DNA from 2 places in the Thalassobacillus sp. C254 genome. Region 2 is predicted to be linked to the other one. Evidence: a T-box and tRNA genes for the amino acid it is inferred to sense, from the RefSeq annotation. Region 2 holds a T-box; the other holds one or more tRNA genes.

Region 1 (4,411 bases), on a different contig from region 2:
TTGAAACAGTGCTTTCCTCTCAATTTAATGTTCTGATGACTCCTGAAAGCTATAATACCAAAATGGGCGTAACAAAAACGATTCGAACGATGCTTAAGCCTATCACGAAATCTTCATTGCAGAAATGGGCGCTAAGCAAGAGCATGATATTCAGGAAATCTGTGAGTTAGTTCATCACAAATACGGTGTTCTGACTGCTATCGGAGAACAGCATCTGGACACCTTCAAGACTCTTGATAATATTAAGAAAACAAAATACGAGATTGTAGAAACATTGCCTCATGATGGGACAGCGTTTGTCAATAAAGACGATGAGAACATTATGGCATACCAACAAAAAAATAAAGTCAGAACCATGTATTACGGCATTGATGCAGAGGACCTCCATTACCGGGCTACTGATATTACTTATTCCTCAAAAGGAACTCATTTTACCGTTACAAAGTACGATGGAACCTCTGTGGAAATGCAGACGAAGCTGCTTGGCCGTCATAATATTTACAACATCCTCGCAGCGGTAGCCATTGGATCAGAGAAGGGTATTTCCCTTGAAAAGATTGCACAAGCAGTCAAAAAGGCACAGCCTGTTCCGCACCGTCTTGAACTTAAAAAGCCGAATGGAAACATCACGATCATTGATGATGCCTTTAACTCCAATCCGGTTGGTTCAAAGATGGCTCTTGAGGTTCTGGGACAGATGCCAGAATACAAGATTCTGATTACTCCCGGGATGATTGAACTGGGAGATAGAGAGTATGAATTAAACAAAGCGTTAGGGATGCACGCAGCTGACGCTTGTGACTTTGTTATTCTCGTCGGAAAAAAACAAACAATTCCTTTGCAGGATGGCTTAAAGGAAAAAGGGTACCCCGAATCCCAGTACTTTGTAGCAAGAAACCTGCAAGAAGCTTTAGACAAAATGAATGAGCTTGCAACTCAAAAATCAGTGGTTCTTTTAGAGAATGATTTACCCGATACATTCAATGAGTGAGAAATTAGGAGGAAAGCGGCATGAAAACTAGAGTCGGAGTATTTTTTGGCGGTGTCTCTGTTGAGCATGAGGTTTCTGTAATCTCAGCTCTCCAGGCCATCAATGAGATGGACAGCAGCCAGTATGAGGTTATACCAGTATATATAAGTAAGGATCGGAACTGGTATACGGGAGAACAGCTCCTGGATATTGATAAATATAAGGATATCAAAAAGCTTCTTTCAGAGGCTCAAAAGGTCATTGTCACGAAGAATGAGGCGGGCGGAGTTGCTCTGCAGAAAGACCCTGCCCCTAAATTTGGAAAGAAAATAATGGCTGAGATTGATGTAGCTTCCCAATCATTCACGGTACATTTGGAGAAGACGGCGTGCTTCAAGGGTTATTTGAATTGTTTGACCTGCCTTATGTTGGCTGTGATGTTCCATCATCTGCTGTTGGAATGGATAAAATTCTCATGAAGCAGGTATTAAGGGACTCAGGTCTGCCGATTCTTGATTACGTATGGTTTTATAATAGCCAGTGGAATGCAGACAGCGAGGATTTTATCGAAGAGATAGAAGAAAGGCTTCAATATCCGGTAATTGTCAAGCCGGCTAATCTTGGCTCTAGTGTGGGAATCAGCAAAGCAGGAAACCGGGAAGAATTAGAAACAGCTGTAGAGGAAGCCATGGAATTTGCCGCCAAAATTGTTGTGGAACGAATGGTGACCGATATGAAAGAGGTAAACTGCTCTGTCTTAGGAGATTACGAGGATGCAGAAGCTTCCGTTATTGAAGAAGTTCTGAAAACCGAAGAAATCTTGAGCTACCAGGACAAATATCAAGGTGGCGGTAAAGGAGGAGGCGGAGCCTCTAAAGGAATGGAAAGCACAGACCGTATTATTCCTGCAGACATTCCAGGAAACCTTGAAGAAGAAGTGAAAGACCTTGCCATTGATACATTTCAGCTTCTTGGCTGCAGCGGCGTCTCTCGTATTGATTTCCTTATTGATAACAGCGAACAAAGAGTATATATAAATGAAATTAACACCATTCCCGGTTCTTTATCTTTTTACTTATGGGATCCAGCTGGAAAAGACTTCAAGCAGCTTACTCACCAAATGATTCAATTTGCTTTAAAGCGTAAAAGAGAAAGAGAAAAGCTTACGTTTTCGATTGATTCTAACTTATTTTCTTTGCATAGTGCTCAAGGAGCAAAAGGTGGAAGCAAAGGCGGCTCAAAATCGAGTAACCGTTAGGAAAGCTAAAAGAGGCAGCCATCAAAGGCAGCCTCTTCCCTTTTTTTAAAAGAAATAAAGAGATTTTAAATTTTTTCTCTAAAAATAGTAATAACCTATTGATTTATAATATAGTTTGATATATAATATTTTTTGTCAGTGAGACAATATATATTCATTTCAACATGGCCCGTTGGTCAAGTGGTTAAGACACCGCCCTTTCACGGCGGTAACACGGGTTCGAATCCCGTACGGGTCACCACTACTTTTGCTCTCATGGAAGAGGGCTTTGTTTTTTTCTTAAAATATAATTGAGGTTGACATGGAAACCTTAATATGTTTTAATTGGAAGGTATCTTTTTTGGAGGGGTAGCGAAGTTGGCCAAACGCGGCAGACTGTAAATCTGCTCCCTCTGGGTTCGGCGGTTCGAGTCCGTCCCCCTCCACCATTTTATTTATATGGACGAGCCATTAGCTCAGTTGGTAGAGCATCTGACTTTTAATCAGAGGGTCGGAGGTTCGAATCCTCCATGGCTCACCATTTACTTAATAGTTGCCCATTCATGGACGTGTTAGAGTCGGCTTTTTTGCCGACATGTTTTAATATGGTTTACATAAGTACGGATTCTCGTTTGTCTTCTTGCATGCGGGAGTAGTTCAGTGGTAGAACACCACCTTGCCAAGGTGGGGGTCGCGGGTTCGAATCCCGTCTTCCGCTCCATAATCTGCGGGTGTAGTTTAGTGGTAAAACCTCAGCCTTCCAAGCTGATGTCGTGGGTTCGATTCCCATCACCCGCTCCATATAAGAAGGGGCCTTAGCTCAGCTGGGAGAGCGCCTGCCTTGCACGCAGGAGGTCAGCGGTTCGATCCCGCTAGGCTCCACCAATAATGATAACGATCCTTAGTGATGCACTAAGGTTTTTTTGTGTTTTTATACATACCATAGTTCAGGAAGCAAAAGAAAATGAACGCATGTTTAGAGACTGTCATCGGTAAAACAGCTTTCCCAAAGAACAAGAGAAGAAAAAAATATCCCTCAGTCATCACTGAAGGTAATTAATGCTTTGCAAAATAAGAGTCATATTTATTTAATAATGAGTCGAGTTTCTTGCTTAGTTGAACGACCTCGTTGGAGAACAGAGGCTTACTCCACGCTTCTTTATTCAATTGCTCCCTGATCATCTCAATTTCATTGATGAGGCTTTCTTCCGGCACAATCTTCACCTCTTTCTCCACTTTTTCCTAAATATGGTATACCCCCAATTTAGGAAAAGCAAACATTACAAATAGCATATTTTTAAAAAATCTTCCATATGCATATCTTGGTGCGAAAAAAATTTTGGTACAATAAGGAAGATTGATTTTCTTATCGAGATAATGAAACTTTAAAGCTCCTTCTTTCGTAGAAGAAGGACCCGAGCTGGGCGGAGGTTGAGATAATGGATGCCCTGGTAAAACGGCTGATTAAAGAAGTGAAAAACGGGGATCAAGAGGCGTTTGCAGAATTGATCGATCTTTATAAAGATAAAGTATACCAAATTGCTTATCGTATGACAGGAAACGCTCATGAAGCACAGGATGTTGCACAGGAAGCTTTTTTAAGAGCTTATGCCAATATTGAAAGCTTTGATGAGCAAAGGAAGTTTTCTACCTGGCTGTTCCGCATTGCTACAAATTTATGTATTGACCGCTTACGGAAAAAGAAGCCTGATTATTCACTGGATGCAGAGGTGAAAGGTACAGAGGGCGTCACCGGTTACTCACAGGTTGCAGCAGCAGGGCCATTGCCTGAGGAAGAAGTGGTAACTGTAGAAATGCAGGAGTGGATTCAAAAGGAAATTTCTTACTTGCCTCCTAAATACAGGTCAGCTATTATTTTAAGGTACATAGAAGATTTGCCCATAAAACAAATTAGTGACATATTAGATCTGCCGGCAAATACCGTGAAAACTCACTTGCATAGAGGAAGGGAAGCGTTAAGAAAGCGACTTGGCGGCGCATGATGAAGGGAGGGAGTTACCATGGCTTGTGATCACTACCATGATCGAGTGCTAAAAAGATATTTTAACGAAGAGTTAGACGCGAAAGAAAGAGCCTCGTTCTATGAGCACTTAAAAAAGTGCAGCACTTGCCATTCCCATTATCATGAAACAACAAAAACAATAGCTTTTATACAAAGTGCCTCGCATTTAGAGGCTCCTGGC
Region 2 (4,411 bases):
GGTAAGTGTTTCCTGGGCCTCAAAGGCCACAATCTCTTTCTCACTTATGGGAAGCTCTTTAATCATATGCCTCACCTCCGCGACGTAGTGTCCTTTTATAATACCCGTTCCAAGGGACACAATAATCGGATGATTAAGAGAGAAACAATTCATGATTTAAGCAGATTGAGGGAAGGTTGTATCTTTTATAGGAATAGTTAAGGGGGTATAGAGCATAAGGAGGAGAGGGAGGATGTTATGTTTGAAAAAGTGAAATTTAGTGCCTGAACGTTGGTTTTTATTGGAGCGATAATGCTCCTCATTGACTTTGAGGCAATGTGGATGTACGCATTGAGCGCCATGATCGTTGGTATTATCTTGCATGTCATCGCTTCACTTGTCGTAAAAAAGCCAAGCCTTTATTATGCAGAGTGGGTTTCCATCACTATGAACACAAGGGTTATGATCAGGAATTGAAGTCTGTTCGTGTGTATGTTTGTAAAAGATGCGGGTATCAAAAGAAGGCAATGCTGGGGGGAGCAGGATGAATAAGGGGAGGGGGCCCTTTAAGAAGAGGGTCCTTTCTTTTATCTCCTCAGTTTGTATAAACCATGGTCACCATTTTATAACAATTAGAGAAAGTAAAAAATTATTGAGAAAAGATTTTTTATGTTGTTATTGTCACCTGCAAATGTTTTTGCTAAAATCGTTTCATAGCTAATGATTATGAAAACGAGGTGGCCGTCATCCATTCCTTTGATAATGATAGTGAATTGCTTCCGGAAGAAATTGATACGATCAATCATTTAACGAAACTGCCTATCGAATCGTTACATTTAGAATCTATCGCAGTGGTTACAAATATTTATCGGATTGCACAGGGCTTGAGAAATAAAATGGAGCGTGAAGTCCTTGCAGATTACGGACTCTCCTGGACTGCGTTTCCATCCTTTATGATTTGTGGGTATGGAAAAGCGTTGAAACAAAAAGAGCTGCAGAACTCTCAGCAGTGAGCAAAGCGACGGTTAGCAACATTACGAAAACACTGGAGAAAAAGAATCTTTGCCAGCGAAGTACAGATAATCGTGACAGGCGTATGACGTACCTTTCGATCACCGAAAAGGGCAGGGAAGTCATGCAGGAGCTATATCCTCGCTTTCACCAGGGAGAGGTCGAGATTGTCAGTAGTTTAGGGGAAGAGGAAAAAAGCAAGTCTCTGAACTGTTGCGGAAAGTCATTAAAGGGAACAACTTTTAAGTAAAAGTAAATATAAAAATCGATGATAGGAACTTAGTAGTAGTCTACCTCCCTTTTGCAGAGAGTCAGTGGCTGGTGTGAACTGACATAAAGGCAGCTATGAATTACCTCCTAGAGATGTCTTTGTGAATGTGCAGCAGCAAAGAACGGGTGATACCGTTAACGAAATGAGTGGAAGAGCAGTTCATGCTCTTCAAAAAGGGTGGTACCGCGTACAACAATAACCACGTCCCTTTAGCAGGGGCGTGGTTTTTTATATTTTATTTAGAGAAAGGAAGACGATGATGAGTACAAGTGAAAAGCAATTAACAGAAGAACAGGCAAGAGAAGTCCAAAGACAATTAGATCTTTATGTGCAGGGAGTTCGTGAGATAATACCAACCGAAGAGCTGGAAAACAAATTGGTGAAATCTATTGTTGAAGGCAAGCCATTAAAAATTAAGCTTGGATTAGATCCTTCGGCTCCAGATGTTCACCTTGGCCACACGGTGGTACTCAATAAAATCAGACAGTTCCAAGAGAATGGCCATACCATTCAGGTCATTATTGGTGATTTTACTGGAAAAATCGGAGATCCTACAGGGAAGTCTGTTGCCAGAACGCAGTTGACCGATGAAGAAGTACGACAAAATGCAAAAACCTACTTCGAACAATTTGGAAAAGTAATTGATATGGAGAAAGTAGAACTTCACTATAATTCAAAATGGCTCAGTCCCTTACAATTTGAAGAGGTGATCAACCTGGCCGGGAAGGTCACTGTTGCCCGGCTCCTTGAAAGAGACGATTTTGAGGAGCGGATGGCATTTCGTAAACCGATCTCCCTTCATGAATTTTTCTACCCGGTCATGCAGGGATATGACTCTGTCATTTTAGAAAGTGATATAGAACTTGGGGGAACCGATCAACACTTTAATGTTCTTATGGGCAGGCACTTTCAAGAAAGGTTTAATAAAGAACCGCAGGTAGCGATGTTAATGCCTCTATTGGAAGGCATTGATGGTGTAGAAAAGATGTCAAAGTCAAAGAAAAACTACATTGGTATTGATGAAAGTCCAAATGAGATGTACGGAAAAGCAATGTCCATTCCAGATGAATTGCTCATCAAATACTTTGAACTCATTACAAATTTATCCCCAACTGAGGTTGAAACGATAAAGAACAAGGTACAGTCAGGGGAGCTTCACCCAAGAGATGCCAAGATGTTATTAGGAAAAACGATTGTTGAGATGTATCACGGAAGGGAAGCAGCTGAACAGGCAGAGCAGCACTTTGTCTCTGTCTTTCAACAAGGGAAAACACCAGAAGTCATTCAAGAGTATGAATGGGAGGGCAACCCCGAAGTATCCGTAATAGATCTCCTTGTTCAGCTGAATCTTTTGAAGTCTAAAAGCGAAGCCCGGCGCATGATTGAAAATAGAGGTGTCAAGGTGGATGGGAACAGAATAGAAAATACGGGAGCTGTTATTACCTTGAGTAATGGCTTAATCGTACAAGTAGGAAAACGTAAATTTGCTAAAATAAAATTATAATAGAGGGGAAGGTACAACAGCTTTGTTGTACTTTTTTTGATAATTTCTTCTTGGGGAACTTTTAAAATATTACATGGAAGTATAGCTTATTCTATTGATTCTAATCTAGCTAAATAAAAAGACCCAAGTGATCTTTTCTTGGGTCTATCTTAATAAACGTAATCTTTTAAAGAAAAGGTTATGGTTAACCGCTTATAGCTGATTTTTTTTCTTCTTCATTGGAAGTGTAAGTAAGCCTTTCTTCTGTATCAGGATGGAAGAAATGTACTTTATGCATATTGAAAGCAACCTCTAATTTACTGCACTAGCGATATCCGTTCGGGAATCAATCTTTGCAATCAATTTTTGGCCGTCTATGGTACTGTTAAGTAATGTTTCCGCTCCATTCATCTCTGCGACCTCAATATCTAAAGTGATCTTTGAATCTGGTGAAGAATCGATAAATACAAGCTCATCATGAACATCTTCAGGTCTTATCCCTAAAATCAATTTATTATGTGGCAAAGATTCTTGTTTTAATTGCTTAAGCTTTCCTTCTGGAATAGTTATTTCTGTGTTTTCTGTTACAAATTTGTTATTTTTTAATGTTCCCTCAATGAAATTCATAGCCGGAGAGCCTATAAATCCACCAACAAATACATTTATTGGTTTTTCATAAACCTCTTTTGGAGTACCTACTTGTTGGATAACTCCATCCTTCATTATGACTATCCGACTTGCCATAGTCATTGCTTCCGTCTGGTCATGGGTTACATATATCGTTGTAGATTGAAGGCGTTGATGGAGCTTAATTATTTCAGCACGCATTTGCACGCGTAGTTTTGCATCAAGGTTTGAAAGCGGCTCATCCATAAGGAAAACTTGGGGATCTCGTACAATTGCCCTTCCAAGCGCAACTCTTTGTCGTTGTCCTCCAGATAAAGCTTTTGGTTTTCTATTCAAATAGTCTTTTAAACCTAGAATGTCTGCTGCATTATCCACTCGTTCTTTAATTTCTTTTTTGCTAAACTTTCGAAGCTTCAGACCAAAAGCCATATTATCATATACACTCATATGAGGATAAAGAGCGTAATTTTGGAAGACCATAGCTATATCTCTGTCTTTAGGAGGGATATCATTCATTCGCTTTCCATTTATAACCAAGTCTCCATTACTAATATCCTCGAGCCCAGCAATCATTCTTAATGTAGTAGATTTTCCACAGCCTGATGGACCAACGAAAACAATAAATTCTTTATCTTCTATATCCAAATTAAAATTTTCTACAGCTGTGACATCTCCACCGTAAATTTTATAAATCTCATTAAGTTTGATTTTAGCCATATTCTCACTTCCTTTTTAAAGTGTAAGTATGTTTCTAGTATAAAATCAATGTAAGCGTTTTAATATATTACATCTGCATCAAAATAAGTTTCATAGTTTGTGCAGGTTGTATAACAGAAAGGTGAACTACTTTAGTACATAGGACGTTTTATACTACTGTAACTTTGTTAGCGGATAAAAAACGTTCTATTGCAAAAGCAGAAGACCCTAAAGCGCATGAATATATACCTTGATTTGAGAAGGTAACAGAAGTAGTCTCATAAAAATATGGAAGAAGCCTTTGCTGTAATACCAGTTTTATAGGATTTTGCAACCATTTCTCT

What was found. A T-box is a leader RNA that pairs with one kind of tRNA and senses whether it is charged. The one in region 2 lies ahead of tyrS (tyrosine--tRNA ligase), so its partner is inferred to be a tRNA-Tyr.
Region 1: it has a tRNA-Tyr gene. The T-box ahead of tyrS (tyrosine--tRNA ligase) is inferred to sense a tRNA for this amino acid. The anticodon was not compared.

The regions. Positions count from the first base shown of each region.
Region 1 is NZ_BAXQ01000012.1:15,561-19,971, forward strand. It holds gene JCM19033_RS23490 (Mur ligase family protein) at 1-170, shown strand, start outside; gene JCM19033_RS23495 (UDP-N-acetylmuramoyl-tripeptide--D-alanyl-D-alanine ligase) at 125-991, shown strand; gene JCM19033_RS25770 (hypothetical protein) at 1,012-1,449, shown strand; gene JCM19033_RS12215 (D-alanine--D-alanine ligase) at 1,359-2,228, shown strand; tRNA gene JCM19033_RS12220 (tRNA-Glu) at 2,395-2,469, shown strand; tRNA gene JCM19033_RS12225 (tRNA-Tyr) at 2,571-2,656, shown strand; tRNA gene JCM19033_RS12230 (tRNA-Lys) at 2,673-2,748, shown strand; tRNA gene JCM19033_RS12235 (tRNA-Gly) at 2,854-2,928, shown strand; tRNA gene JCM19033_RS12240 (tRNA-Gly) at 2,935-3,008, shown strand; tRNA gene JCM19033_RS12245 (tRNA-Ala) at 3,017-3,092, shown strand; gene JCM19033_RS12250 (aspartyl-phosphate phosphatase Spo0E family protein) at 3,264-3,431, opposite strand; gene sigW (RNA polymerase sigma factor SigW) at 3,647-4,210, shown strand; gene JCM19033_RS25775 (anti-sigma factor) at 4,229-4,411, shown strand, end outside.
Region 2 is NZ_BAXQ01000005.1:105,190-109,600, forward strand. It holds gene JCM19033_RS07445 (STAS/SEC14 domain-containing protein) at 1-66, opposite strand, end outside; gene JCM19033_RS23300 (hypothetical protein) at 271-456, shown strand; partial or broken gene JCM19033_RS07450 (MarR family winged helix-turn-helix transcriptional regulator) at 726-1,236, shown strand; T-box leader at 1,250-1,473, shown strand; gene tyrS (tyrosine--tRNA ligase) at 1,518-2,765, shown strand; partial or broken gene JCM19033_RS07460 (ABC transporter ATP-binding protein) at 2,950-4,088, opposite strand; gene JCM19033_RS07465 (ROK family protein) at 4,237-4,411, opposite strand, start outside.